4 regions of the Sporosarcina sp. USHLN248 genome follow, and region 3 is predicted to be linked to each of the others. Evidence: riboswitches for the same ligand, from Rfam matches in the RefSeq annotation. Region 3 holds a riboswitch; each other region holds the start of a gene.
The links. Region 3 has a riboswitch for S-adenosylmethionine ahead of WFH04_RS13490 (methionine biosynthesis PLP-dependent protein). Riboswitches for the same ligand answer to the same signal wherever they lie in the genome.

Region 1 (5,470 bases), on a different contig from region 3:
ATGGGGCTGCTGAACCGCTATCTCACTACGCGATCAATCCCGCAACAGAAGAACCTAATACAGATGCCGCTTTTAAAGAAGCGATGCGGTATTCCTTTTTCCATTGGGGCTTTCATGTATGGGCCATGTACGGTATTGTCGCTTTGTCGCTTGCGTATTTCCAATTCCGTAAAGGAGAACCGGGGTTAATTTCAGCAACATTGAAGCCGATTTTCGGTAAAAAAATGAAGGGGCCTTGGGGCGTCCTCATCGATGTACTTGCCGTTTTTGCAACAGCTTTTGGCGTTGCCACTTCTCTCGGCTTCGGTGCTGTTCAAATTAACGCAGGGCTGAATTATCTTTTCGGCTTTACAATTGGCTTCACTACACAACTGATTATCATCGCTGTTGTGACTGTTCTGTTCATCATGTCTGCATGGTCGGGGCTCAGTAAAGGAATCAAATATTTATCAAACGCAAACTTAATACTCGCGCTTGCATTATTAGGGTTTGTCTTGATCCTTGGTCCAACATTGCTCATTTTTAATATTTTTACTGACTCTCTTGGCGGCTATCTATCCAATTTAGTATCAATGAGTTTCCGTACAGCTCCTTTAAATGCTTCGCATCGCGAGTGGATGGATACGTGGACGATTTTCTATTGGGCTTGGTGGATTTCATGGGCGCCATTCGTCAGTATGTTCATTGCTCGCGTTTCGAAGGGCAGAACAATTCGGGAATTTATGGCCGTTGTCATGTTAGCACCAACTCTTTTAAGTGCCATCTGGTTTTCCGCATTCGGAACGACTGCCATTAACGCTCAAAAAGAAGGACTTGCGGACTTAGCAAAAGCATCTACCGAATTGACGATCTTTGAGATGTTCCATACAATGCCAATATCATTTATCGTTTCTCTTTTCGCAGTTCTGTTAATTGCATGCTTTTTCATAACATCCGCAGACTCGGCGACATTTGTATTAGGCATGCAGTCAACGTATGGTTCATTGACACCATCAAATAGCGTAAAAATCACATGGGGTGTCATCCAATCAGCCATTGCAGTCATCTTGCTGTCTGTGAATGGACTAACAGCATTGCAAAATACGATCATTATTGCTGCTTTGCCATTCTCTTTCATCATGTTGCTCATGATCATTTCTTTGATCAAAGCATTGCAAGGCGAAAGGCCAAAGAAAAAAGCATAAGAGACAATTGAACTCATGTAAAAAGGAGGACGGGGTACTATCCCCTCCTCCTTTTGATTAATTTGTCACCATCACCACTTCTTGCTGGCGAATGATATGAAGCAAATCAGCAACCATTGCGCTGCCTGTAGGATACATGCCGGCGCCAGGACCGACTAAAGTCAGCTGTCCAAGATATTCTGTTTCTATAATGATTGCATTGTCGACACCGTCTATACTGAAAAGCGGATGATTCGCTCCAATTAAGACAGGTCCTACCGTACCTAACAGCTTGTCGTTGTCATCTATCCATATATCTGCAACGTGACGATATCGAAGATCGCCTTTTGAAGCATCTATCACATCAATTGGTTGAATATGCTCGATCCCTACCACCGGGACGTCTTCCCAATCTGGTTGTTGACCGAAAGATAGAGAGCTTAGGATCATCAGCTTACGGAATGCATCTGTGCCGTCCACATCATCGGATGGATCCGCTTCCGCAAAGCCGTTTTTCTGAGCATCCAATAGCGCTTTTTTAAATGGCGATCCCTCTTCACGCATTTTCGTCAAAATGAAATTCGAAGTACCATTTAAGATTCCTTGAATCCGTTTTATGCGGTCACCGGCCAATAGATTGCTAACCGTCCGAATGACCGGGACACCGCCTGCCGTTGTCGCTTCAAAACCAACTTGCACATTACGGAACTCTGCATGTTTCAATAGAGCTGGACCGTGTTTAGCAAACATTTTTTTATTGGCCGTTATAATATGGCAGCCTTTTTCTATCGCATCTGATAAATATGTGTAAGCAGGCTCTTCCCCGACAATTGCTTCGAACACAACGTCTATTTCCGGATCGTCTAAGATATCTCGAATATTATCGGTAATTTTCACACCACTAATCGGCTTGCGTTTTTTCGTCTTATCTTTCACAAGGATGGTGACGACATCAACCGTGAAACCTGTATTTTCTCTTATTTCTTCACGCTTCTCTTGTAAAATTCTATACACACCTTCACCGACAGTGCCAAAACCTAAGATCGCTGCTTTGAATGACGGCATTCCATCCACCTCCTTTCAAAAGCGCAGGGGGCATTTACTTTAGTTCACTATGTTGCAATTCTAAACAAGATGCTATTGCATCATAAGCGAAGCATTGGACTGTCCCCTGCAACTACTTATGAACCTATTGAACTGTAACCGGCGCTGCTTTTTCAATCGCTTGTTGCAAGTCTGCAATGATATCTTCAGGCGACTCGAGACCGACAGACAAGCGAATCAACTCTTCGGTTACACCGGAGTTTTCCAAGTCTTCAGCAGACAATTGCTGATGTGTAGTGGATGCAGGGTGAATGATCAATGACTTGGCATCACCGACGTTGGCGACATGCGACCAAATCTCGATATTGTCAATCACCTTACGCCCCGCTTCACGTCCACCTTTAATGCCGAAAACAATAATGGAACCGAAGCCGTTTTTCAAATACTTCTTAGCATGCTCATGTGAAGGGTGGTCTTCCAAACCTGTGTAAGTTACCCACTCAACAGATGGATGGGACTGTAGGAAAGCGGCAACTTTCTGAGCATTTTCATTATGTCTCACCACTCGGAGATGAAGTGTCTCCAAACCTTGGAGGAAATTGAACGCGCTATCTGGGTCCAAGCAAGGACCAAAATCACGCAATAATTGGACGCGAAGCTTCATAGCAAAAGCTGCTGCCGCCGTGTCGACGCCATAGCGAAGACCATGATATGTTTCGTCCGGCTCTGTAAACAAAGGGAATTTCCCTTTCGTCCAATCAAATTTGCCCGCATCGACTACGATGCCGCCAATTGTCGTGCCGTGACCGCCAATCCATTTTGTGGCGGAATGGATCACTACATCGGCCCCGAATTCAATCGGATTGCAGCCATAAGGTGAAGCAAAAGTATTATCAATGAGCAACGGTATATCATGCGCATGAGCAATCTCCGCCACCGCTTCGATATCTAAAACGTGTAAGCTTGGATTTCCGATTGTTTCAGCAAATAAAGCCTTTGTCTTATCTGTAATTGCGGCTTTAAAGTTTTCAGGATTCGTAGCGTCGACGAACTTCACATTGATGCCATAGCGCGGCAGCGTCACTGCGAATAAATTATATGTTCCGCCGTATAGATTGCTTGCCGCTACGATTTCATCGCCAGCGCCCGCAATGTTTAAAATCGAAAACGCGATTGCCGCCATGCCAGAAGATAGTGCGACCGCAGCTGTACCTCCTTCAAGTAGCGCAATGCGTTCTTCAAATACCGCTACAGTCGGATTCGTGATTCGAGTGTAAATATTGCCCGCTTCTTGCAGGCCAAATAAGTTTTGTGCATGTTCAGTATCGCGGAAAACGAACGAAGTCGTCCGATGGATTGGTACGGCTCTTGATCCTGTAATTGGATCTGGCTTTTGGCCGCCATGTAGAAGAAGTGTTTCCGGTTGAAGAGAGTTGTTTGCAGTCATGTGTATTACCTCCAAAGTATTAGTGTAAGATGAAAATGCAACAAATAATGTGCAATGCGGAGGCGTTGGGGGTTTTTGGAATAAAAAAATAACCCCTTTCGCTAAGAAGAGGGTTACGCTTTCGCTTATTCCTCCCCTTATCTTTCAGACCGTTTGCACGAATCTGTAGGAAGTAGCACCTTTGCAAGTTCGTCACTTGCTGGTTGCCGGGCATCGCAGGGCCTAGTCCCTCCGCCGCTCTTGATAAGAGTATGGGTGATTCAGTTTTTCATCTTGTTGTACAGTATAGGAGGACCAATTTTAAAAGTCAAGAGATTCTTATTATTTTTCTGAAACTTATGTTGCAATTCTACTTTCAGCGAAGTTCGACAATTTGTGGTATACTATCAATAGACAACTTGATAGGGATCGGTTACAACCAGTTGTTTTCCATCATGCTTTTGATTGCTTAGGACAGGCCTAAGCATTTTTTTCATTTTGAAAGATGATGAGAATGAACGGTAGGAGTGATTCGATTGACTTTTTCACGTAAGGAAAAACCTGTTTCAGATTTTGTCGCTGCGCGTCATATCGACGAAGAGATTTCCTTCGTCCGCAATGACCATAGAGTAAATGGAACGATTCATAAAATACTCGAGAACTCGGTCATTGTAAAGATTTCAGAAGATGACGCCGACCGAATTGGCGTAGCTTCCAATTTAACCGTTGTTTCCCATAAGAACTACACTGTAGATTAATTATACGAAGAGGCTGGGACAAAACCCACCTCTAATTGAAAAAGCCGGTGAACTTTTACGACGAGTAAAAGTTCACCGGCTTTGATTAATATTTGAATAAAAATAAGGACCCACTTCTGATAAAATAAAGTCACTACACAAAACCTTATCAGAAAGAAGGATCCTTATGTTTAAAGATTATAACATGAATCAACTCGTTTTGCCTTTAGATTTAGAAGTGAAATTACAAAAAAATGATATCGCCTTCCATATCCATCATTTGGTTGAAAGTATCCCTTCTGAAGCATTCGAACCATTTCTTCGAAATGAGGGTTGTCCTGCCTACCACCCACGCATGATGCTTAAAATTATTTTATGCGGCTACACGCAATCTGCCTTTTCAGGGCGTAAAATTGAAGCCCTATTGAAAGACAGTATCCGAATGATGTGGCTGGCTCAAGGGCATGAACCTAGCTACCGCACAATCAATCGATTCCGTGTCCAATCAGAAGTGAAGGATCTCATTCGCCAATGTTTTGTCCAATTCCGTTGCCAGCTTGTGCAAGAAAATAGGATTGATCAAGAAGCGATTTTTATTGACGGCACTAAAATCGAAGCGAATGCGAATAAATTTACGTTCGTATGGAAGAAATCTGTCGATAAATTTCACCAGAGTTTAGTTGAAAAGTCCAATCAGCTTTATAATGAACTACTTGAAAAAGAAATTATGCCAGAAATCGAACGGGAAAGCGGAGAAGAATTATCACCGGAAGAACTCGCTCAATTGGTTCAAAAAGTGGACGAAGTGATTTCTGAGTATGATCAAAAAATTGAAGAAACTTTTGACTCAAAAGAGCGAAAAGTATTGAGAAGTGAACGGAAATTTCCAAAGCAGGCACGCAAAAAACTCATCGATTTCATCGTGCGAAAACTGAAGTACCAGAAGGATTTCGAGATATTCGGCAGAAGAAACAGCTATTCGAAAACGGATCATGATGCGACGTTCATGCGAATGAAAGATGACTATATGAAGAATGGGCAATTGAAAGCAGGATATAACGTACAAGTTGCGACTGAAGGTCAATATGCCCTTGCCTACA
Region 2 (5,099 bases), on a different contig from region 3:
AAACTTCTTATGCATGGTAATACAACTAAATGAATATAGAAGCGAAGGTTTTTATAGGTGACGATTAGTGTTAAGATTTCTTCTAATGTAAGCTTCCAAAGTCTTGTTTTAATACCATGAGAAGTTTATGTGTTTCTACATGCGGTTATGCGCTGTTGTTTTGTTTTATGCGCTATTATTGGTATTTATTTGTATGGAAGCAGTCGTTATGCATTTATTTATGCTTTCCGTTTTTAAGGCTTTAATTAGAAGAAGCAATGTATTATGTATGGATGCATCGGCAAACAATATATAGATAACCGAAGAACTTGTTGTTTTATACAAAAGTATTTTAGTGTTAAAATAGTTTTAGACTCATGAAAAGAGGAGAATTTAAATGGGAAAATTGTTAGATAAGGTTGTCATTATTACTGGCGGAGCTGGTGGGATAGGAGGTGGAATGGCGAAGGCGATGGTAAAGGAAGGTGCTGTCGTAGCTATTGTGGATGTGAATAAAGAGACGGGAGAAGAGATGCTGAAGGAGCTTCAAACTCATTCTCCAAAGTCTATGTTCATTCAAGCAAATTTAATGGATCATGGCAATTTGTATAAGATTGTTAATACAGTCGTAGAAAAATACGGTCGGTTGGATGTATTAGTTAATAATGCGCATGCTTCTAAGCAAGTGCCATTGGAAAATACAACTCAGGCAGATCTGGATTTATCTTTTGGAACAGGGTTTTATCCAACGTTTTATTTAATGCAGGCTGCTTTGCCACATTTAAAGGAGTCGAAGGGAAATATAATTAATTTTGCTTCCGGTGCTGGATTGGCTGGTCATGAGACGCAGGGTGCATATGCTGCTGCCAAAGAGGCAATACGAGGATTATCCCGTGTAGCTGCAAATGAGTGGGGACGCTTTGGCATTAATGTAAATATTATTAGCCCTATTGCATATTCTCCAGGCGTTGAGGCGTGGTCGAAGGCACAGCCAGAGTATTATGAAGCGGTCAAAAATAAAATTCCTTTAGGGCGCTTTGGAGATGTTGAAAAGGATATCGGTCGGGTTGCCGTCTTCTTAGCATCGGAGGATTCTCAATATATTACGGGTCAAACAATTATGACAGATGGTGGCTCTATTATGTTGCATTGAAGTCATTACAAGACTTTCTATCCAAGAGATAGTCACTTGTATAGAAAGTTGTTGTGGAGGAGTAATGAAGTTAGTGAGATGCGCATTTGGACATTCATGTCTGAGTGTGTATTTTTTATGGAAATAATGTATCGCCAAGTATAAAGTACTAATCTTTTGGCAGAAGAATGATACCATTCGAAGCAAGTGTTAACAAAGCGATCTTAAGTCTTCTTTCTTATTCATACTAAACTGATAAGAATAGTTAAAATAATGTTTGACTTTGTGTAAGGGAACAAGTAAAGTATGTACTAATTACATATTGTATCTTATCAAGAGAGATGGAGGGAGTGGCCCATTGAAGTCTCAGCAACCAACCTTTAGGTATGGTGCTAATTCCGCCAAGTTGTAACTTGGAAGATAAGAAGCGGATATGAATTTCTCTTCTTATAGAAGGGATTTTTATTTTAAGGGGGAAAAGATATGGAATTTGTATTTGATCATCTTGTGCACTTTGTAGAGGAGCCGGAGAAAGCAGTGCAAGAATTTCAGGCTGTTGGCTTTCATGCAGTAGAAGGCGGTGTCCATGAGGATCGGGGAACGTATAACGGGTTAAGCTATTTTGGTTTATCCTATATCGAGTTTTTAGGAACATATGACCGTAATTTAGTGAAAAATACAGAGCATCCGTCATTTAGTTTAATTTCTACAATTATTAGAGATGAGTTTCGGGAAGGTTTTGCCCGCTTTGCTATTCGGACGACTAATATTGAAGGCGTGGCACAACGATTCAAGGAACATGGATTAAAAGTGACCGGACCGGTGCCACTCCATAGGAAGAGACCGGATGGCTCGGTTGTAAAATGGCAATTGCTTTACGCAGGTACAGATGAAGAGGGCCCTGAGCTACCGTTTATTATTCAATGGGAAGCGGAGGATGATGAAAGGGAAAAAGATTTGATACAGCAGAAGGTCATGGCAGACCATCCAAATGGAGAGGCGTTGAAAATAGCTTCCCTATCGTTTGCCGTAAAAGATTTGAAAGAATCTGTTAGGCAATGGTCCATATTGCTGAACGCACCTGTCAAAGATGCATATACTGATGAAAAGTTAAATGCACAAGGTCAGGCAGTTGTAATTGGTGATGTGGAGATTATCTTTTATGAACCAATTGGGAAAGGAATTGTACAGCATAAATTAGAGTCACGTGGGGAGAAGCCTTTCCAAATTGTTATTCAAGGAGGGAAAGAGGAAAAATCATTCGACCTATTTCATGGTCATTATATAATCAAGCAGTGAAAAATTTTTATGTATAAAACCAAGTAAACTAATATGAATAGGAGATATATGAATGAGAAAAGGATTTTACTTAATAGTTTTCGCTGCAATTGTATTGTTTTCATTGGCAGGATGCAGCGGGGAGAAGGCTTCAGACAGAAGCCTCTGAAAAGGTGGTGCGTGTTGGTTTCCAAAAAGGAAACACATTAAATATATTGAAAGAAAGTGGAATATTAGAGAAAAAGTTGGAGGCAGAGGGCTATCGGGTAGAATGGCGGGAATTCGTTCATGGAGGCACATTGTTAGAAGGGCTGTTTACAGGGCATATCGACTTTGGGCATGCAGCAGATGGCTCCGGCATTAATGCGCAAGCAGGCAATAAACCGTTCGTCTATGTAGGCGCAGATTTGCCGAATCCGGAAGGTGTAGGGTTGTTAGTTCATAAAGATTCAGGGATCACTTCAGTTGATCAGTTGAAAGGGAAGAAGATCGGTGCATTGAAAGGCGGCAACCATCATTATTTGGCCATCTTGGCGGTCGAGGATGCAGGCCTTTCAATAGATGATGTTGAGTGGGTATATTTGCAAGATGCAGCACAGCAAAGAACAGCTTTTGAGACGAATAAAATCGACGCGCTTGCAACGTATGATCCGTTTTTTGCCGGTGTGGAAGTTGATTTAAAGACCGTTAACCTAACGGAGAGCAAAGATTATGGCTATCCAAACCGCACATTCTATTATGCGAATGAGGATTTTTATAAAAAGAACCACGAATTAGTCGAGTTAATTTTAGAAGCGACAGATGAATCCGATCAGTGGGCGAATGAAAATAAAGATGAGGTCGTTAAGCTTGTCTCTAACATGTTAGGAATTGACGAAAAAGTGATTGAGCGAGCAGTCGACCGCAGGCAATATGCTGTTGATCGTATTGACGATTCAATTATAGAGGCACAACAAAAGCAGGCGGATACTTATTATGAAATCGGATTGATTCCAAATAAAATCGACATTCGTGATCGGGTTCCGAAGAAGTAAGGAGGAAGAATGATGGTGATTCAGTTGAAACGGACGGCTATTCCATGGCTTATTCCAATTTTCATCATCGTTGCTTGGCAGGTGGTCGTATCAGGCGGAATCGTCTCCCCACAGCTGCTGCCCGCACCTTTGACAGTATTGAAAAGCTTATATCAATTAGTAGTATCTGGGGATCTGACTTACCATATGGCTGCGAGTTTAGGGAGAGCGTTAATCGGGCTTGTAATTGGCGGGGGAATAGGCTTCATTTTGGGTATAGCAAATGGGCTATCAAAGTTCTCATATGCTTTTACGGATACGACATTGCAAATGATCCGCAATATCCCAAACTTGGCCCTCGTGCCGCTTGTCATCATATGGTTTGGAATCGATGAAGGAGCTAAGATTTTCTTAGTTTCGATCGGGGTAATGTTCCCAATCTATATTAATACGCTGCATGGCATACGCAATATCGATCCGGGATTTATTGAAATGGGCAGAATGTATGGGCTGAAGGGCTGGAGGCTTTTTAAAGAAATATTGCTCATAGGTGCTTTGCCATCCATTTTTGTTGGGCTACGCTATTCTTTAGGCGTAATGTGGATGACTTTAATTGTGGCAGAGACAATCGCATCGACACGGGGTGTCGGTTACTTGGCAATGACTGCACAACAGTTCATGCAGTCGGATATTATTATCATTACAATTTTGCTTTATGCCTTATTTGGGAAAGTGGCCGATCTGCTCGCTCGCTATGGGGAGCGGAAAGCGTTGAGGTGGCATAAAGGATATGTTCAATAAAAGAATGGAGGTATAGTATGGCACTGATCGACAGAGAAAAGGATTTGCAGAACGAACATGCTGTAGAAATTACATTGCAGCAAGTGACGAAAGCGTATAATGGGAAAACAGTGTTGAAAAATATATCACTTACTATACATCCTGGACAATTCGTCGTTATCGTTGGAAAGTCAGGCAGCGGGAAAAGTACGCTGCTAAGGCTTGTGGCGGGCCTTGAACAAACGACAGAAGGAACAATCGAATTTGACGGTCAACCAGTTGAAAAATCTACGAAAATGGCAAGGATAATGTATCAGGATTCAAGACTGCTTCCTTGGAAGAAAGCCATTGATAATGTTGGTTTAGGCTTGAATGGAAATTGGAAAGACCGGGCAAGGGAAACTTTACATTATGTCGGCTTAGCAGAATACGAAAACAGTTATCCTTCAACGTTATCGGGTGGCCAGCAACAGCGTGTTGCTCTTGCGAGGGCATTGGTGCACTCTCCTTCTTTATTGCTGTTAGATGAGCCGATGAGTGCCTTGGATGCCTTGACACGAATGGAAATGCAAATTCTCATAGAAAAGCTTTGGCAGGAGCAGCAGTTCACCGCATTATTAGTAACCCATGACGTTAGGGAAGCAGTGAAGTTAGGAGACCGGATCATTTTAATTGAAGATGGGGATATTACAATGGATATGCAAAACCATTTGCCGCGGCCTCGTGAATTGTCAAATGTCACGTTAGCGAAAATGGAGAAGAAGATTTTAGACAGGATTTTATCATTGTGAATACAAGGCGAAGAGACCTCGAATGAAAGCGATACCGCTTATCGAGGTTTTTTTTGTGAAAATAAGGGTTGTTTATGCGCCATTCCAAAGGGGCTATTCGTCTAGTGGGCAAGTTATGCGTATTTT
Region 3 (9,911 bases):
CCAGAGCTGTCTGTACCTAAAATATGTTCGCTATTTGGACTTTGTTCGACTTTCATCAAATTATGCTCCAACGGATCGTGGTCGGTCAGCAACGGCGCAAAAATAGCAGCACAAATCATAATCGTCAAAACTACCATACCTGCAATTGCAAGTTTATTTTTCAAAAATCGCTGAAGAGATAATTGAAAGGGGCTTCTATGTTTGCGTACCATTTGTGTTGTGCTTTCTTGAGGTTGCAACTCATCTTCATTAATTGAATGCATATCAAATCACCGCCCTAATCATAACGAATCCTCGGATCAACAATGCTGTAAAAGATATCGGCTAATAAATTCCCCACTAAGACAGCTACCCCTAATAGAAGAACGATTGCCATAACGACAGGATAGTCACGGTTCACGACTGATCCAATGAATAAAGTGCCAATGCCGGGGAAATTGAAAACTTGCTCCGTAATTACTGCTCCGCCAAGCAACGGCCCTAATTCCATCCCTAATAAAGTAATGATTGGAATTAACGCATTGCGCAAAGTATGCTTATATAGTACATTGCGATCTGACATCCCTTTTGCTTTTGCCGTCCGAATATAATCGCTCCCCAATACATCCATCACTTCTGAGCGCATATAACGCATATACCCAGCTGTACTTGCAAGACCTAATGTCAGCCCGGGCAATATCATATGATGAAGCCGATCTTTAATTTCTGCAATGCCGGTTAATTTATTATTAGAAATTGTACCTTGAGCAGGAAACCAACCTAATTTAATGGCGAATAAATAGATAACAACTAAACCGAAAAAGAAATTAGGAACAGCGAGCCCGAAAAATCCAAATGTTGTTGTTCCATAATCCATTAAAGAATAAGGATGCCTTGCAGAATAGATCCCGATCGGTATTGCAACGATCAATGTAATGCCGAGAGCAAAGATTCCTAAATAGACAGTGTTCATAAAACGTTCTTTAATAAGGCTTTCTACTGATCTTCCTTTGTACGTAATCGATTCTCCGAAATTGCCGCGAATGACTTTTTTTGCCCAATTTATGTATTGGACAGGGATTGGTTTGTCCAAACCTAATTCAGCCCGCTGTTTCTCGTAAACTTCCATGCCGACATCAGGATCAAGAATCTTGCCTGAAAATGGATCGCCTGGAGCAGCTTTTGCGAGGCCGAAGACGATAATCGATAGCGCGAACAGCATCGGGATAAATAAGAGAATTCTTCTAATGATAAATTGAACCATCCATCTTCCTCCCTTAAAGGGGGAGAGTATGCATTTGCATACTCTCGCGTATCCTCCCTCAATTATTCTGCGTCTTCAACCCACCACTCATGGGAATCCTGATACATCGTGTGTGGAAGAATTTTAATGCCTTGAATGCGGTCATTGTATGCCCATAGGCTGTTTTGTGCATATAGAAGCAATGCAGGCAAGTCTTCAGAGAAGAGTTTCTGCCACTCAGCATAAACTTCCTCACGATATTTTTGATCAAATGCTTCTGGCGCTTTTACCGCTTTTTGAAGCAGTTCTTCCGACTTTGGATTGTTCCATCGAGAGAAGTTGTAACCCGCTCTTGTTGCCCATAATCCGGATGGGTCTGGATCTGTACTGCTCAGATTCCAGCCGATCAAATATAGATCCCAATCTGTATTGTCATCTGTTAGTTCAGGAACGTAAACAGACATTTCAGATGGCTGGCGCAAGTTCACTTTAATGCCGACCTTTTCTAAATCGGCTTGGATGATCGGAGCTGAGCGCTCGCGCAATTCATTTCCAAGAGGGTAATCCATGTTCAAGACCCACTCGTTGCCATCTGGATCTTCTCGGAAACCGTCTCCATTCACGTCAACATAACCCGCTTCATCTAACATCGCTTCAGCTTTTGCTGGATCATAATCATATTTTGTAACTGCATTTTCATCGTATGCCCACATTTGTTGGGCAATCGGCGAGTTAATCGGTTGCCCTCTGCCGTGCAATAATCCTTCGCCATGCCCTTCACCGACTAACCCGACACGGTTGACAGCGTAAGCGATCGCTTGACGCACTTTCGGATCAGACAGTTTTTTGTTCGGAACCCAGTTATCAGGTGTCAACGCGCCTGATTCAACGTCTGCTGTTGTTCGATGGTTATGTTTAAAGCCTAAAAGTTGATAGCCGAAATCAGCTTGCTCTACAATGACAACATTGCCAAAGTCATTGACGATATCATAATCTGCAGGTGCAATGCCGCCAGGACTTGCCACAAAATCAATTTCTCCTTTTTCAAGTAACCCGATCATGACCGATTGTGCAACGACTTTCCAAACGATTTCATCTAATAGCGGTGCACCTTTCCAATAATCGTCATTGCGGGATAAAACATATTGCTCACGTTCGATCATATCCGTAAATTTGAATGGCCCTGTACCGATTAATTTATTTGGCTGCAATGATTCAGGAGCTTCCGGAATGTCTTTTACCGGAATATCTTTAAAAATATGCTCCGGGATGATCGGGAAGCTTGCATAATAAAGAGGAGAGACGTTCGGCTCTGCAAACTTAAACGTTACTTTATAGTCTCCGTCTGCGACAACACCAACAAATTCATCTGTTTCGCCTGATTGATATTCGTCGTAGCCTAATAACGGCTGCACATAGTTTGCTCTTACACCGCCAGCAGACTCATAATCCGGATCAGACATCGCTTTGTACGTATAGACGACATCATCAGCTGTAAATTCCTCGCCGTCATGCCATTTAACTCCTTCTTGCAAGAAAAATGTGATCTCTGTCTGATCATCATTTGTCTCCCACTTTTCAGCTAAGCTTGGTATGAATTCCAATGATTCGTTTTGACTTACCAATCCTTCAAATACAAAATCGATAATGTTTGCTTCATAGGAATCTTCATAGAAAATCGGGTTGAACATACCAGCCGGCGCAGAGTACATCGCACCGACAATTGTACCTCCCTTTTTCGGACCTTCTTCTGCAGCTTTTTCGTCTTCTTCTGTTTCTGCCACTTCTGACGGTTTTTCCGTTTCGGTAGCAGTATCACCCGTTGCATCATCCTTAGAATTACATGCAGCCAACACCATGCCAAACATCAACAATAGAACGATAAGAGTAAATCTGTGCATATATAGCTTTGTCAACATCATGTCCCCCTTTACTTTTTTTCGACACATCAATGAAGAGTGGATATGGATCGATGCATCACCTCCTAAATTCGCAGTAATGACTGTGACACCGGAGTAAAACAACTATGCATTTGATAGATTATATCGTTCCTTCGCTATATAAATGACAAGCGACAAAATGATCTGTTTGAATCTCTTGCAACTCTGGACGGTCAATGGCACATCTATCAAAAGCTTTCGGACAACGCGTTCTAAACGCACAGCCTGAAGGTGGATTAGCAGGGCTTGGCAAGTCGCCCGGCAGTTTAATTTTCTCCTTTTTGGTTTGTGGGGTTTCATTTAGATCAATCATTGGAATTGCAGAGAGTAATGCCTTTGTATATGGATGCATTGGGTTTTCATACAACTCTTTTTTCGGGGCAATTTCTGCAATCCTCCCTAAATACATAACTGCCACACGATCACTAATATGTTTGACGACGCTTAAGTCGTGGGCGATGAATAAATACGTTAAACCCAATTCATCCTGCAAGTCTTTCATTAAATTCAAAACTTGCGCTTGAATGGAAACGTCCAATGCAGACACTGGCTCATCGCAAATGACAAATTTCGGTTCCAATATGAGTGCCCGTGCGATGCTAATTCGCTGCCTTTGTCCTCCAGAAAATTCATGAGGGTATTTTTGCAAATCATCGACACGTAAACCGACTTTCTCAATCATCGCTTTTACACGTTCTTTTCTTTCTTTTTTAGAAATCGATCCTTGAACAATTAAAGGTTCCTCCACTAATTGTTCCACGCTCATTTTTGCATTCAATGATGCAAAAGGGTCTTGGAAGACGATTTGCATGTTTTGGCGGATTGGCCGTATTTGACGCTGACGTAATTTCGTAATGTCTTCGTTATTAAAAAGGATTTGCCCTTCTGTCGGGTCTAATAATCGTATGAGGACGCGTCCCAATGTCGATTTCCCGGAACCCGATTCACCGACGATCCCTAATGTTTCCCCTTTGCGTATGCTAAAGGAAACGCCGTCAACTGCTTTAAGTTGTCCAATCGTACGCCGCAAAACGCCGCCTTTTATTGGAAAATATTTTTTTACATCCCGAATGACGACGAGTTCATCGCCGGTTTTTTTCTCAATCGCTGTTGTTTGGACCATCGTCATTTCGCTTCACCTCCAACGTCGTATAGGAAGCAGCGTACGTAGTGATCTATGTCGTATTGAAACAGTTCGGGGTTGGACTGACTGCATTTTTCCATCGCATACGGGCAACGGGTAGAGAATCGGCAGCCGACAGGGAAATTGTAGGCGGGCGGAACGGTTCCTTTAATCGTTCCTAAACGATCTACATCTTCCTCCAAATTTGGCAAACTGCTCAACAAACCTTGTGTATAAGGATGCTTTGTCAATTTTAACAGTTGCTTCGTCGGGGCTTGTTCAACGATTTGTCCACCGTACATGACGATGACCCGATCAGTATATTCATAAACAACACCTAAGTCGTGTGTAATGAGAAGAAGTGCCATATTGTAGCGCTTTTGCATTTCGATTAATAAGTCTAAGATTTGAGCTTGGATCGTTACGTCTAATGCTGTGGTAGGTTCGTCTGCGATGATGAGTTGAGGTTCACATGAGATTGCCATGGCGATCATAACACGTTGTCGCATTCCCCCGGAAAGTTGGTGGGGGTATTCCTTGATGATTTCAGCGGGGCGGGGAATGCCAACAATCTTTAACAATTCAATCGCCTTTTGCTTGGCGATATTTTTGGATACTTTCTTATGCTTACGGATCATTTCAATTAGTTGATTACCAATGGTGAAGACAGGATTTAAGGCTGTCATCGGTTCTTGAAAAATCATGCCAATTTGGTTGCCGCGGACCGAAGTCATTTGTTTAGCCTTTAATTCAAGCAAGTTGCGGTCATTCATTTGAATAGTTCCTTCTACGATGCGTCCGGGTTTATTAATAAGCTGCATAATTGAAAGGGCGGTAATGCTTTTTCCACTGCCTGATTCTCCAACGATTGCAACAGTTTCTCCCGGATAAACTGAAAAAGAGACGCCGTCAACCGCTTTTGCGATCAAATCTTGTTCCAAGTAAAAATACGTTTTTAACGCTTGGACATTCAAGACGGGTTGATTCATAGAGACCCTCCATTCGTGTTAGTAGCAAAAAAAGAAGAGCGGTAATCAATTATTCTATGATTAGTCTGATAATTATATACAATCCTAATCATAACACTCAAAGTTGTCAATCACTTTTTTGTAATATATCGGAAAAGATGGTTCGAACTTATTCTACAGGAATCAACAGGAATTTATTTCGATTTTATGAAGTTTCGATTTATGAAATAACTGTATAATAGCAATGGAAGTATTGAAGTTATGTGGCTTTAGCAGGATTATGCGTTGTTGGAGAGCTTTATCTATGCATAGAGTGAGTTAATGGTTTTTAAAGAGGTTTATGTGTTTTTCTGTCGATTGATATGGAAAAAGCCCAGAGGCACCGGGCTCAGCTTGTTGACAAACGTTCGCATACTAAGTTGAGGCCAGTAGGACGCTGGTCATGCAACCGTTGCTGCAGGAGCAACGAGCTTAGGTTGCCTCCTTTGTTCCTTCCCTCATGAACATTACGTTCTATTCGGGTCATCGCTCGGCCTCGTGTGAGCCTGCACGAGGCGAGTCATGCAGTCAATCGAGCGGCGAAGGGTTCGATTTGTTGTATTTACGCGCATTTTGCGGAAATTAAGGCACTACGGACGTCGCGCACCTATATTGTCTTCCACGTGGCAAGCGTTCTCAAGCCAAGCTGGGCAAATTCCTCTCACATGACTACGAACCTTAAAAAGACTGTAGCCAAAGTGAAAAAACACTTTGGCTACAGTCTGGGCACCGGGCTTTTTTATGGAAGGATAGCAAACGATCTAACCGGGAAGCCCGATGCTTTTTCTGGCTTCGGAACAATATTAAAGATGATTGCTCCTTTAGCTGGCAATAGATGTAAATTCGTCATTAGTTCAATTTGGTATGTGTCTTGCTCCAATACATAATATTCACCGATCAGTTTACCGTTTTTGCGGAAATCAATTGCAGAGTCGGTATCGAACGTTTCGTGTCCGATAGCTTTGATTTTCCTATGTTCGAATAGTAATTTGAGTGCTTCTGGACCCCATCCGGGAATGTGATTGTTTCCATCGGCATCTTTGTTATTAAATGCTTCGTGGTCGGGCCATCTTTTGCTCCAATCCGTGCGAAGGGCAACAAAGGTGCCTTCTTCTATTTCTCCGTGCACAGCTTCGAAATCCAAAATATCTTGAACAGATAATGTGAAATCATTGTTTGCTGCTGCTTCTGCGGATTTGTCTATAACGACTAAAGGCAATACTAATTCTTTCAGCTGTAGCTCTTCCAAATAGCGTGTGTCGCGCACAAAATGGATTGGCGCATCAATATGTGTTCCGTATTGTCCAGAAAACGAAAAGTTTTGTGCGAAAAAGCCATCGTCATGTGTGAACAGCGTTTTAAATTCTGCGTCATCGAACATGAAAAAATGCGGTGAATTCGGACCGAAAGTATGCGTCAAATCAACCCATTTTTTACTTTTCAATAAACGAAGTGCTTCTTGAATTTCTGATTCCGCTTTTACTGTCATTGCAATCACTCTCTTTCATAATTAAATGAACCCTTAGCGGGGAACTGCCGTTTCCGTTGCTTGATAAGCTGCGTCGATCGCTTGGTGCAAATCTTCGATCAGATCTTCCGCTTCTTCAAGCCCTACAGAGAAGCGTAGAAGACGGTCATCAACACCGCGTTTCACGCGTTCTTCTACGGGGATATCCGCGTGTGTTTGCGTTGTCGGATAGGTGATAAAGCTTTCCACGCCTCCTAAACTTTCTGCAAACGTAATTAAGTTCAAGTTTTTCAAGAAAGGGTCGACATAGCTGCTTTCTTTTAGCCGGAATGACAGCATGCCTCCGACACCTGCATATAGCACATCCGTAACAAGCGGATGAGTTTCCAAATAGGCAGCAATTTCCTTTGCGTTCGCATCATGCTGTCTCATTCGCACATGTAATGTTTTTAATCCGCGAATGACTAAAAATGCATCGAACGGAGAGAGGGTTGCACCGATGGCGTTATGTTGTTCAAATAATTGCGCGCATAATGCTTCTCCTTTCGCAACGACTAATCCTGCCAACACATCATTATGGCCCCCGATATATTTAGTGGCGCTATGGATGACGATGTCTGCTCCCAATTCAATAGGACGCTGATAATAGGGTGTTAAAAATGTATTGTCGACAATGAGGTAAAGTCCGTGTTTTTTCGCAAGTTCAGCATATGATGCAATGTTTATTTTTATCATTAAAGGGTTCGTTGGCGTCTCAATGAAAAGTGCTTTTGTCTGTTCCGTAATTTGTTGTTCAACTTCTTCTACGGTTTTGAAAGAAGCATAGGAGGTACGGATATTATAATTTGTGGCATATTGTTCGAAAAGCCGATATGTGCCGCCGTAAATATCATCGGGGGCAATCAGCTCGTCGCCTGATGCAAATAGGGAAAGCACTAATTGGATGGCAGCCATTCCTGAGCTGCACGCATAGCCTTGATCACCAGATTCCAATTGGGCGATGCCATCCTCTAAAATGGTCCGTGTTGGATTTTTTGTCCGAGTATAGTCATAGCCGGTGGAAAGTCCTAAACCATCATGTTTGTATGCGGTAGATAAATAGATTGGCGGATTGACCGCACCTGTTTTTTTGTCGCTTCGATTGCCCAATTGCACTAAGTTCGTATGTATACTTCTTTTCGTCAATGAAACCCATCCTTTCGCTGCATATAAAAAGCCCCCTTCCAAGATAGAAGAGGGCCTCAACACGCGTGATCGTCGTTGAATTCAATCTTCTTATCTTCAAGACAGAATCTGCCTTTTGGAATTAGCACCATACCAATACGGGCTGGTTGCTGAGACTTCTACGGGCCAATCCCTCCGTCTCTCTTGATAAGAATGAAGCTATGCATTTTTGATTTATCCAAAGTTATCATATATTCGAAAATTTAGCAAGCCTTCTTTCAGAAATCTCTTTATAGGTTTCTGCTATACTGTAGGTATGCAATTTTGATACGATTTGGAGGTCATGGAATGGCTTGGCTTTATGTTTTATTGGCAGCGGTCGTTGAAGTGTTCTGGGTGATCGGTCTGCGTTATTCGGAGACACCGTTAGAATGGGCAGGAACAATCATTGCAATCATTATTAGTTTTTATTCGATTATTAAAGCATGTGAAAAATTGCCTTCTGGAACGGTATATGCTGTTTTTACTGGATCTGGCGCCGCTGCAATTGTACTGATAGACTTTTTATTTTTCGGAGCGGAGTTTTCTTTTATTAAAATATTATTTATCGGTATCATTATAATCGGTGTAATTGGTATTAAAATGACGACAGTCGATCCTGTAGATGAAGGGGGCGATTGAAGTGGCATGGGTATATTTAGTTTTGGCCAGTTTTGGAGAAATATTTGGCGTGATGAGCATTAATCTTTATTTGCAGAAAAAGAACTATGTTTGGCTTCTTTCAATCATCTGCACGTTTTCCGCCGGTTTCTTCTTTTTGTCTTTGGCGATGCGCGAAATTCCGATGGGAACAGCATACGCGATTTGGACTGGATTAGGAGCTGCAGGCGCAGTGCTTATGGGCATTTTGTTTTTTAAGGAATCTGCCGGATGGAAAAGGATTGTATTTTTGCTGCTTATTATCGGAGGAGCGGTAGGACTAAAAGTATTTGGATAAAAACGATGGGATGTCTGTTGCGGCATTCCATCGTTTTTTATTTTTCTATAGTACGCAATAATTGCATGCGGTCATTGAAGAGCGTCCCACTGATTCTGAGTAGTTTGTACTACTAATTTTAGTATGTTTATCCTAACAATTATTCTCTTACATGGATTAGATTTAAAGGTATGCCTTTATTGGAACTTTTATCTGTTTTAAATTTGGCGTCTTTTCTTTTAATCTGAAAGGAATCATATAATTTTTCATCTTCACTTGATGAAAAACTGCCAACCCAATAAACATAGTTTTGAATGCTTTCTCCTTTACAAAATAGAATAAGCACACGATCTTCTCGATATGCTACTGAAAAGTCGTTGATTCGATTTACATCAATTCCATATTCCTTCTTTATTTTAGCTTTTTCCGTATACGGGAAAACTAAGATTATATTATCCCAATCGCCATTCACTGCTTTACCAAAATCAACATATTCATTCTGTTGAACTTCTTGTTTAATCTTTGAGCGAATCGCATCATTTTCATCTATTTTATATATATTGTACGCTACGACTGCTATTGTTATTGTCAAAGAGAAAAAAAACACGTACTTTAAAAGTTTTTGGGAATTTAAACTCATTTTTTAGCCCCTGTACTATTTGTTTTTACTAAAGAAGTTTTCACACCAATATCAGTTCCACGGAATCTTTTCATTTCACCATTTTTTACAGCTTCATTTATCATCTGAAGTGCCATTCTATCGAACAAATCAGCATTACCTGCGAATTGTGCAAGTTTAGGCCCATAACTAATTCCAACATTGTTATTATTCAAATCCATACTTCTTGCTAATGCAGAACTTGGAAAGTCATCTTCATGAGCTATTCCAAATCTCCGCGAAAAGTCTGAACCTGCAACCCCAGCCGAAGAAACAGCCATCCATAAAGAGTGTCTAAACGCATCTGCATTATCATCTTCTCCACCTGAATAATACTTTTGATAATGATACAT
Region 4 (9,911 bases), on a different contig from region 3:
CGAAAAGGGGATAAATGGTCTAAACTATGACTATAGATTGCGTTTCTATTTTTTTTACTTATGAAATGAATGAGCATTCATTCAAAAGAAGAAAGGGAGGCTCGCTAACGTGACATATCAAATTAAAAAAGCAGCAGTAATCGGCTCTGGTGTCATGGGCTCAGGGATCGCGGCTCATTTGGCGAATATCGGTATTCCGGTATTGTTGCTGGATATTGTTCCGAACAAATTGACAGAAGAGGAAGAAGCGAAAGGACTAACGTTAGAGGATACGAAAATCCGCAATAAGTTCGCTGCTACTGCACTGGAAAAATTATTGAAACAAAAACCTGCACCTTTGGCGACGAAGAAAAATCTATCACTCATTGAAATTGGCAACTTAGAGGATGATGTAGATAGATTGAAAGACGTTGATTGGATCATCGAAGTAGTGGTTGAAAACTTAGATGTGAAAAAAGGGCTGTACGAAAAAATAGATGCGGTAAGAAGTCCGCAAACGATTGTTACATCGAATACATCTGGGATTAGCATTGAGGCGATGGCGGAAGGGCGATCGGAAGACTTCCAAAAGCATTTCCTTGGCACGCATTTCTTCAATCCGCCACGCTACCTGAAATTATTGGAAGTCATTCCAAACAAGAAAACAGATCCGGCAGTGCTTGATTTCATGTTGCAGTTTGGAGAGGACAAATTAGGAAAAGGCGTTGTCATTGCGAAAGACACTCCGAACTTTATTGCGAACCGGATCGGAACGTACGGCTTGCTTATTACGTTGCGAGAAATGGAGAAGCGAGGCTATTCAATCGGAGAAGTCGATTCGGTTACAGGTACATTGATTGGCCGCCCGAAATCTGCAACATTCCGAACATTAGATGTCGTCGGTCTGGATACATTCATGCATGTCGCGAAAAATGCTTTTGATAAAACAGAGGGCGAAGAGCAGAAAGTATTTGAATTGCCGCCTTTCATGAAGAAAATGATTGACAATGGCTGGTTAGGTGCAAAAACAAAACAAGGTTTCTATTTAAAGAAAGATAGAGAAATTCTTGAATTGGATCTTGAGACGTTTGAATACGTACCGACGAAGAAATTGAAAACGCCTTCAATTGAAATGGCGAAGCAACAAAAAGGGCTTGCAAACAAAGTGAAATCGCTCGTATACGCGAACGACCGTACAGGCGAAATATTATGGAATGTTCTTTCGCCGACATTACGCTATTCTGCCCAATTGACTGGTGAAATTGCCGATGACATCGTTGCGATTGACAATGCGATGAAATGGGGCTTTGGCTGGCAGCAAGGTCCATTCGAAATTTGGGATGCGATTGGCGTTGCGAAATCCGTCGAGAAGATGAAAGAGGAAGGCTCACAAATTCCTGCATTCGTAGAAACGATGCTATCAAAGGGCATCGAATCGTTTTATAGAGAGGAAGATGGGGATCTTCTCTACTACGATGGGGAAGGGTATCGACCAGTACCAGTGAACGAAAAAGCGATTGATTTGAAGCGCTACAAAAAGAAACATGGCGTCATTAAAAAGAATTCGGGTGCAAGTTTGATCGATCTTGGAGATGGCATCGCATTGTTGGAATTCCATTCACAGTCAAATGCGATTGGTCCTGATGTCATTCAAATGATCAACTTTGCAATTGACGAAGTTGAGAAAAATTACAAAGGTCTTGTCATTGGTAACCAAGGCAAGAACTTCTGCGTAGGGGCAAACCTTGGCATGATTTTAATGGAGGCCCAAGACGATAATATTTTCGAGCTTGATTTCATCGTCCGCTCATTCCAAAACGCTATGATGAAAATCAAGTATAGCCGTAAACCGGTCGTTGCTGCACCATTCCAAATGGCGTTGGGCGGTGGAGCGGAAGTTTGCTTGCCAGCAGCGCATATCCAAGCATCCATGGAAACATATATAGGTCTTGTTGAAGCAGGAGTTGGCCTAATCCCTGGCGGCGGTGGAAACGTCAACCTCTATTCAAAGCATTTGAAAGGGTTACCGAACGGTGTTCAAGTAGACTATCAATACGTCGCGAACAAAGTATTTGAAACAATTGCAATGGCAAAAGTATCGACATCTGCTGAAGAAGCGCGTGAAAACAACTTCCTTGATTTTGCAGATGGCATTAGCGTAAATCCGGATCACTTAATTTATGATGCGAAACAGGCGGCATTGGCATTGTATGAAGGTGGATATACACCTCCGAAGAAAGAGAAGATTCCGGTGACTGGAGATTCCGGCTATGCAACGATGCTCTTAGGTGCTGAAGGCATGTACTTGTCTGGTTACATTAGCGACCATGATTTGAAAATCGCGAAGAAATTAGCGTATGTATTATCTGGTGGCAAAGTGCCATATGGAACTTTAGTCGATGAGCAATACATGTTGGACCTTGAGCGTGAAGCGTTCTTGAGCCTCGTAGCTGAACCGAAATCACAACAGCGCATGCAGCATATGTTGCTCAAAGGGAAACCGTTGCGCAACTGATTAGCGTCAAAGTAAAAAGGAGGAAGTCGAATGCGTGAAGCAGTAATTGTAGCCGGTGCAAGAACGCCGGTCGGAAAAGCGGGCAGAGGTTCACTTGCGACTGTCCGTCCCGATGATATGGGAGCCTTGGTTATCAAGGAAACTTTAAAGAGGGCAAATGGTTATGATGGACCGATAGATGATTTAATTATGGGCTGTGCAATGCCTGAAGCTGAGCAAGGGATGAATATTGCACGCAATATCGGCGCTTTGGCAGGATTGCCAGATACGACGCCTGCAATTACAGTGAACCGTTTCTGTTCATCTGGATTGCAATCGATTGCCTATGCAGCAGAACGCATTATGTTAGGTCATTCTGAAGCGATTATCGCTGGCGGCGTTGAATCGATGAGCATGGTGCCGATGATGGGCAATACGATCCGTCCAAACTTCAAATTGGCGGAAACAGCACCACAATATTATATGGGCATGGGGCATACTGCTGAACAAGTTGCGATGAAGTATGACGTGAGCCGTGAAGACCAAGACGCATTTGCTGTAAGATCGCATGAACGAGCGGCGGCAGCGATTGCAGAGGGGAAATTTAAAGATGAAATCGTGCCGGTTGAAGTTGTTAAGCGATTCGTCGACGACAGCGGCAAATATCAAGAAAAGACTTTTATGTTCGAAATGGATGAAGGTGTCCGTCACGGAACAACAATGGAAGTGTTGGCGAAGCTGCGTCCAGCATTTTCAGTAAAAGGCTCTGTTACAGCAGGGAACGCTTCGCAAACTTCAGACGGTGCAGCATCCGTGCTAGTAATGGATCGCGAAGTGGCTGAAGGAAAAGGCTTGAAGCCAATCGCCAAATTCCGTTCCTTTGCGGTAGGCGGAGTGCCCCCTGAAGTAATGGGAATCGGACCGATTGAAGCAGTTCCGAAAGCACTTAAATTAGCGGGGCTTTCCATTGACGATATTGACCTTTGGGAATTGAACGAAGCATTCGCTTCCCAATCATTGCAAGTCGTCCGCCATTTAGGCTTGGATATGGATAAAGTAAACGTCAACGGCGGCGCAATCGCCCTTGGCCACCCACTAGGCGCAACCGGATCTGTCCTGACATTGAAATTAATGAACGAACTAAAACGCCAAGGCAAACAATTCGGCGTCGTCACAATGTGCATCGGTGGCGGAATGGGAGCAGCCGGAGTATTTGAAATGGTATAACAAAAGCGGAGGCGACCGGTTAGCTCCGACAGGCACTGGAAGAAAAGAGCCTAAGGCGCTTTTTGCCTTAGACTCTTTTCTGAAGTGACCCGAGGAGCTGGTCGCCGGAGTCTGGATGATAACAAAAGCGGAGAGGGGCGTTTAGCTCCGACAGGCGTTGGCCGACTAAGAGCGCCGCGTCCTGCGGCAAAGTCGGCACTAATACGTCCTGTATGTCGGAAGATAGGAAACTAAGGCGCTTTTTGCCTTAGCTTCCTATCTGAAACGACCCGAGGAGCTGCCCCTCGGAGTCTGGATGATAACAAAAGCGGAGAGGGGCGTTTAGCTCCGACAGGCGTTGGCCGACTAAGAGCGCCGCGTCCTGCGGCAACGTCGGCACTAATACGTCCTGTATGTCGGAAGATAGGAAACTAAGGCGCTTTTTGCCTTAGCTTCCTATCTGAAACGACCCGAGGAGCTGCCGTCCGGAGTCTGGATGTGACTAAAGCGTAGGGCGGCTGCTCAACCCCGACAGGCACTGGAAGGATTGGACTTAGGGCGCTCTTTGCCCTAAATCCAATCCTGAAGTGACCGAGGGGTTGCCGCCCGGAGTCTGGATGGAAACAAAAGCGAAGCCCGTCACGCAGAACGGGCTTTGCGAGTAAAAGCGCAGCGTTAGGAGCACATAAAAGCCCTGCCTGTCACATCGAACAAAAGCAATGTGTAGAGTGCACATAAATACAAGAGCAGCACATCTTTATCTAAAACCATTCCTGCAAAACGCATTTACTTGAACAATAATCAACGATCTTGGGTGCCAGTCATTACATTTATGTACGCTAAATTAAATAAGTGTAAGTGGCTGCCTCTCATAAAATATTAAGGAGGAATTTCAAATGGCTGAAACAAAAACGACTGACTTAATTCGTGGTGGAGCATTTTTAATTGAAGACATTGAACCTGAACGTGTCTTTACGCCAGAGGATTTTACAGATGAGCATAAAATGATTGCAAAAACGACAGAGGACTATGTAAAAAATGAAGTTGCTCCCGTTATTGAAAACTTGGAAAACCATGAATTTGAACACTCTGTAAGACTATTGAAAACTGCAGGAGAATTAGGTCTGCTTGGCGCGGATGTTCCTGAAGAATACGATGGCTTGGGCCTTGACAAAATTTCATCTGCACTAATCGCAGAGAAGATGTCAGTAGCTGGCGGGTTTTCCATTACGCATGGTGCACACGTTGGAATCGGTACATTGCCGATCGTTCTTTTCGGAAATGAAGAGCAAAAGAAGAAGTACCTTCCAAACTCCGTAACGGGTGAAAAAATTTCTGCCTACGCATTGACTGAGCCAGGTTCCGGATCGGATGCTTTAGGCGCGAAAACGACTGCAAAATTAAATGAGGCAGGAACGCATTACATTTTGAATGGTGAAAAACAGTGGATTACAAACGCTGGTTTTGCAGATGTATTCGTTGTCTACGCAAAAATTGACGGCGATAAATTCTCTGCGTTCATCGTTGAAAAAGATTTCCCTGGCGTATCTGTCGGCGCGGAAGAGAAGAAAATGGGTATTAAATCCTCTTCTACACGTACATTGATTCTTGAAGATGCCGAAGTGCCTGTTGAAAACCTATTAGGAGAAATCGGTCGAGGACATGTAATTGCGTTTAACATTCTTAATATCGGGCGCTATAAATTAGGCGTAGGCACAATCGGAGGCTCAAAACGTGCTCTTGAATTAGCGATCACGTATGCAAATCAGCGCCAGCAGTTCAAAACGCCAATTTCTTCATTTAATTTAACGAAAGAAAAGCTTGCGACAATGGCATCGAAATTGTACGCAACTGAAAGTTTAATTTACCGTACAGTCGGTTATTTTGAAGAGCGCAATAGCCAAATGACGCCTGAAGAGCAAAAAGACGGTAAAGCTGTTGCAGCTTCGATTGCGGAGTATGCAATCGAATGCTCCATTAACAAAGTTGTTGGATCTGAAGTGCTTGACTACATTGTTGATGAGGCTGTTCAACTGCATGGCGGATACGGCTTTATGCAAGAGTATGAAGTAGAGCGTATTTACCGCGATTCACGCATAAATAGAATTTTTGAAGGTACAAATGAAATTAACCGGTTGATCGTGCCTGGCACATTCTTGAAAAAAGCGATGAAAGGCGAACTGCCATTGCTTGAAAAAGCACAAGGCTTGCAAGAAGAATTGCTTATGATGATGCCAGAAGAAATTGGCGACGAGCCTTTGGCACAAGAGAAAGTGTTAGTGAAAAACGCGAAGAAAATCGGTTTGTTGGCAGCTGGAATGGCTGCGCAACGCTTCGGAACGAAGCTTGAACAAGAGCAAGAAGTGCTTGTGAATATCGCGGATATCGCGAACAATATTTTCGCAATGGAATCTGCACTATTGCGTACGGAAAAAGCAGTGGCGAAAAATGGCGCTGATAAAGAACAACAAAAGATCTTATATACTGAAATCTTCTGTCAGGAAGCATTCGAAGCAATCGAAAAGGATGCAAAAGAAACATTGCTTGCTTCAGTGGAAGGAGACAATCAGCGCATGATGTTGTCAGCACTGCGCAAGCTAACTCGTTCGAATCCTTACAATATCATTGCGAAGAAACGTGAAGCAGCTGCAAAATTGATTGAAGCGGAAAAATATATCCTTTAATATCGAGCTGTTGAAGTCTACCATTTCGTTATGTAGTTTTGATTGCATGGGTCTTACTCATGAACTGTACGTAAAAACATCGTAATTGAATTGCCACATATGCCGCTCGGGTATGCTTGTATACCTGGGTGGCTTTTCTGTTATAATGGGGCTAAATGGAGGTGTTGAGAAGTATGGCATTGACGTACTATGGCTACAATAAATGCGGCACGTGCAGAAAAGCTAAAAAATGGCTTGAAGACAAAGGCATCGAATTCAAGGAAATCGATATTACACAAAATCCGCCAACAGCAGCTGAACTTGAAAAAATCATAAAAGCCTCCAATTTGGAGCTCAAGAAATTTTTCAATGTGAGCGGCATGAAATACCGTGAGCTGAACTTGAAGGACAAGTTGCCTGCAATGACGGACGAAGAGAAGATAAAACTGCTTTCTTCAGACGGCATGCTACTGAAAAGACCGCTTCTTACAGATGGTGAAAAAGTGACGGTAGGCTTTAAAGAAGAGCAGTTCGAGGAAGTATGGGGGAAGTGAATAACTCCCTTGTCTTTAAGATGGAATTATGTCAGAATTAAATAGAATCAATAAATGTAGAGTGATGGAGGGGTTATGGGATGAGCACACCTAAAAATTTGCGTTTTTCTGCAGAACACGAATGGGTAAAAGATGAAAGCGGTAAATATCGAATTGGTATTACACATTTTGCTCAATCTGAATTGGGGGATATCGTTTTCGTTGAACTACCTCAAGTCGGTGATGAAGTGAAAGTGGATGAGCCTTTTGGCAGTGTTGAATCTGTAAAAACTGTTTCTGAACTTTATGCTCCAATTAGCGGTAAAGTCATTGAAGTGAACGAAGAGTTGGAAGATAGCCCTGAATTGGTTAATGAATCTCCATATGAAGGTGCATGGATGATCGTCGTTGAAGCAACAGATGAGTCAGAATTGGATGCGCTAATGTCTGCTGAAGAGTATGACAAAATGACTGTTGGTGAATAATCATACGTGAAAGCGCCGGTGAAAACTGGGGCTTTTCGTTTTTCTTCGGGAGGGAGCATGTCATGAAGGCAGAAAAGCTCTTAATTGTTGAAGGTTTATCCGACAAAAAGAGAATCCAGAAGGTGTTGTCAGAGCAAGTTGCCATCATTTGCACGAATGGAACGGTCAGCTCGTATCGCATGGAAGAGCTTTTATATCCATTTGAAGGATATGATCTCTATGTTTTCATGGATGCAGATGACTCCGGCGATAAGCTTAGACAGTTATTCATCCGAGAATATCCCGAAGCGATCCATCTCTATACGGAGCGCCTTTATGGACAGGTGGAGAAAACCCCTTTGCGCAAAATAGCAGAAATTTTGTTAAGAGCAGATTTCAAAGTGCATCCCGAATTTCTTTTATATTGAGGGTGGTTAAGTTGGGAATCGAAAATTGGACGAGAGAACAATGGGAAAACAGTAAGGAAAAACCTTTATCGGTCTATTATTTATATACGCCATTATGCGGCACATGTGCGGTAGCTTCCAAAATGTTGGAGGTCATTTCTGTCATGAAGCCTGATTTGCCGATTGGGAAAGCCGACATGAATTACGTGCAAGATTTGGCGGTCGATTACCAAATAGAAAGCGTCCCTTGCCTGCTAATCCAAAAGAACGGTAAAATCACCCATAAAATCTACGCATTTCAATCAATCCCGTATCTTCTTGAAAAGTTAAGTTGACTTCTAAACTGTAATTATGATATAAATGTATTTAACAATTCAATACGTCACTCTTATAAAGAGAGGTGGAGGGAAGTGCCCTATGAAGCCCGGCAACCGTCATGAATGTGAAATGGTGCCAAGTCACGCAAAGCTTTTGCTTTGGAAGATGAGAGATTGGACAAATGTTTATAGTACTATAACATATTGAACCTTTCTGCTTGTCTGCAGGAAGGTTTTTTATTTTTGAAGAAAAACCTCATTTATGGGAGTTTTACTTTATAAGATAAAAAGGTTTCATTTATGTTAATTATAAATGAAGGAAAGTGCTGGCGTTTGCACGTTCGGATGATCAGAAATATGAGGTGGGAAAATGATTCAATTATCTAAAGTGGAAAAAAGGTTCGGTTCCAAAGAAAACGGCATAGCTGCTGTGGACGGCGTGTCCTTTACGATAACGGAAGGTGAAATTTTCGGGATTATCGGCTATAGCGGAGCAGGAAAGAGTACATTGATCCGCTTGTTGAATGGACTTGATATGCCGACTTCGGGGAGCATCAAGATTGGAAAGCGGGAAATTACTGCAATGAAAGGTCAAGAGCTGCGTAAAGCCCGTCAGAAAATTAGTATGGTCTTCCAGCATTTCAACTTGCTCTGGTCAAGAACCGTAAAGGAAAACATCGCCTTTCCACTGGAAATAGCAGGTGTGAAAAAGGCGGAGCGTGACAGAAAGGTTTCCGAGCTAATCGATTTAGTCGGCTTGGCCGGAAGGGAAAATGCGTATCCATCACAATTATCGGGCGGGCAAAAGCAACGGGTAGGAATTGCACGCGCATTGGCGAACGATCCTGAAGTTCTTCTATGCGATGAAGCAACGTCAGCTCTCGATCCAGAAACAACGGATTCGATTTTAGAATTATTGACGAGCATCAATGAACGGTTAGGATTGACAATTGTCCTCATTACACACGAGATGCACGTAATTCGGAAAATTTGTCATCGGGTAGCTGTAATGGAAGCAGGAAAAGTAGTAGAAATCGGACAAGTATTAGATGTTTTCCAGTCACCGCAAGCGCCTGTTACGAAACGATTTGTTTCGCAAGTGACGGAGCCTGCTGGGACAAATGAGGCACTTGGCAATTTGAAAAAGGACTATTCCGAAGGCACAATCATCAAGCTATTCTTTATCGGAGAGCGAACAGAACAGCCAGTGTTGGCTAACTTGATTCGTAAATACGATGTTGAAGTGAATATTGTGCAAGGAAATATTTCGCAAACGAAAGGCGGAGCTTACGGAACGCTATTGCTCCAGCTTGTAGGGGAGAAAGCGGAAATGGATGAGGCAATTGCCTATCTTCATGAACAAGGTGTAAAAACAGAGGTGATAGGCAATGAATGAATCTTTATTTGTTAATATTGATTGGGAAAAAATGTGGAAGGCGACCGTCGAAACATTATATATGACGGGTGTATCAACTTTATTTACTTTCATTTTCGGATTAGCACTCGGCATTCTGTTGTTTTTATCGGGCCCAGGGCAACTTTGGCAAAATCGGATTGTCAACATATTCACGGGAGCCATTGTTAATATTTTTCGTTCAATTCCGTTTATCATACTCATAATTTTACTGATCCCGTTTACTACGTTACTCGTCGGTTCAATGCGTGGGCCGGAAGCTGCTCTACCTGCTCTCGTAATCGGTGCTGCTCCGTTTTATGCTCGGATGGTGTTAATCGGATTGCAAGAAATTGATAAAGGTGTTATTGAAGCTGCGAGATCGATGGGTGCGAAAACAAAAACGATCATTTTTAAGGTGTTATTGCCTGAATCATTGCCTGCTTTGCTTTCGG

Region 1: linked by a shared signal. The riboswitch ahead of WFH04_RS16355 (O-acetylhomoserine aminocarboxypropyltransferase/cysteine synthase family protein) and the one ahead of WFH04_RS13490 (methionine biosynthesis PLP-dependent protein) in region 3 are both predicted to bind S-adenosylmethionine.
Region 2: linked by a shared signal. The riboswitch ahead of WFH04_RS15440 (VOC family protein) and the one ahead of WFH04_RS13490 (methionine biosynthesis PLP-dependent protein) in region 3 are both predicted to bind S-adenosylmethionine.
Region 4: linked by a shared signal. The riboswitch ahead of WFH04_RS08950 (methionine ABC transporter ATP-binding protein) and the one ahead of WFH04_RS13490 (methionine biosynthesis PLP-dependent protein) in region 3 are both predicted to bind S-adenosylmethionine.

The regions. Positions count from the first base shown of each region.
Region 1 is NZ_JBBCZC010000053.1:15,669-21,138, forward strand. It holds gene WFH04_RS16345 (glycine betaine uptake BCCT transporter) at 1-1,184, shown strand, start outside; gene WFH04_RS16350 (homoserine dehydrogenase) at 1,242-2,228, opposite strand; gene WFH04_RS16355 (O-acetylhomoserine aminocarboxypropyltransferase/cysteine synthase family protein) at 2,353-3,654, opposite strand; SAM riboswitch class I at 3,789-3,904, opposite strand; gene WFH04_RS16360 (DUF2187 family protein) at 4,161-4,391, shown strand; partial or broken gene WFH04_RS16365 (transposase) at 4,558-5,470, shown strand, end outside.
Region 2 is NZ_JBBCZC010000045.1:21,185-26,283, reverse strand. It holds gene WFH04_RS15445 (SDR family NAD(P)-dependent oxidoreductase) at 377-1,132, shown strand; SAM riboswitch class I at 1,438-1,538, shown strand; gene WFH04_RS15440 (VOC family protein) at 1,595-2,410, shown strand; gene WFH04_RS15435 (aliphatic sulfonate ABC transporter substrate-binding protein) at 2,563-3,423, shown strand; gene WFH04_RS15430 (ABC transporter permease subunit) at 3,436-4,203, shown strand; gene WFH04_RS15425 (ATP-binding cassette domain-containing protein) at 4,221-4,973, shown strand.
Region 3 is NZ_JBBCZC010000034.1:13,314-23,224, reverse strand. It holds gene opp4C (oligopeptide ABC transporter permease) at 1-263, opposite strand, end outside; gene WFH04_RS13515 (ABC transporter permease) at 278-1,243, opposite strand; gene WFH04_RS13510 (peptide-binding protein) at 1,306-3,138, opposite strand; gene WFH04_RS13505 (ABC transporter ATP-binding protein) at 3,263-4,285, opposite strand; gene WFH04_RS13500 (ABC transporter ATP-binding protein) at 4,288-5,274, opposite strand; gene WFH04_RS13495 (cyclase family protein) at 6,032-6,781, opposite strand; gene WFH04_RS13490 (methionine biosynthesis PLP-dependent protein) at 6,815-7,945, opposite strand; SAM riboswitch class I at 8,033-8,138, opposite strand; gene WFH04_RS13485 (DMT family transporter) at 8,273-8,605, shown strand; gene WFH04_RS13480 (DMT family transporter) at 8,607-8,921, shown strand; gene WFH04_RS13475 (hypothetical protein) at 9,061-9,540, opposite strand; gene WFH04_RS13470 (DUF6973 domain-containing protein) at 9,537-9,911, opposite strand, start outside.
Region 4 is NZ_JBBCZC010000017.1:61,937-71,847, forward strand. It holds gene WFH04_RS08915 (3-hydroxyacyl-CoA dehydrogenase/enoyl-CoA hydratase family protein) at 110-2,494, shown strand; gene WFH04_RS08920 (acetyl-CoA C-acetyltransferase) at 2,525-3,700, shown strand; gene WFH04_RS08925 (acyl-CoA dehydrogenase family protein) at 4,576-6,363, shown strand; gene WFH04_RS08930 (arsenate reductase family protein) at 6,537-6,896, shown strand; gene gcvH (glycine cleavage system protein GcvH) at 6,977-7,360, shown strand; gene WFH04_RS08940 (toprim domain-containing protein) at 7,423-7,767, shown strand; gene WFH04_RS08945 (thioredoxin family protein) at 7,785-8,081, shown strand; SAM riboswitch class I at 8,132-8,236, shown strand; gene WFH04_RS08950 (methionine ABC transporter ATP-binding protein) at 8,434-9,459, shown strand; gene WFH04_RS08955 (methionine ABC transporter permease) at 9,452-9,911, shown strand, end outside.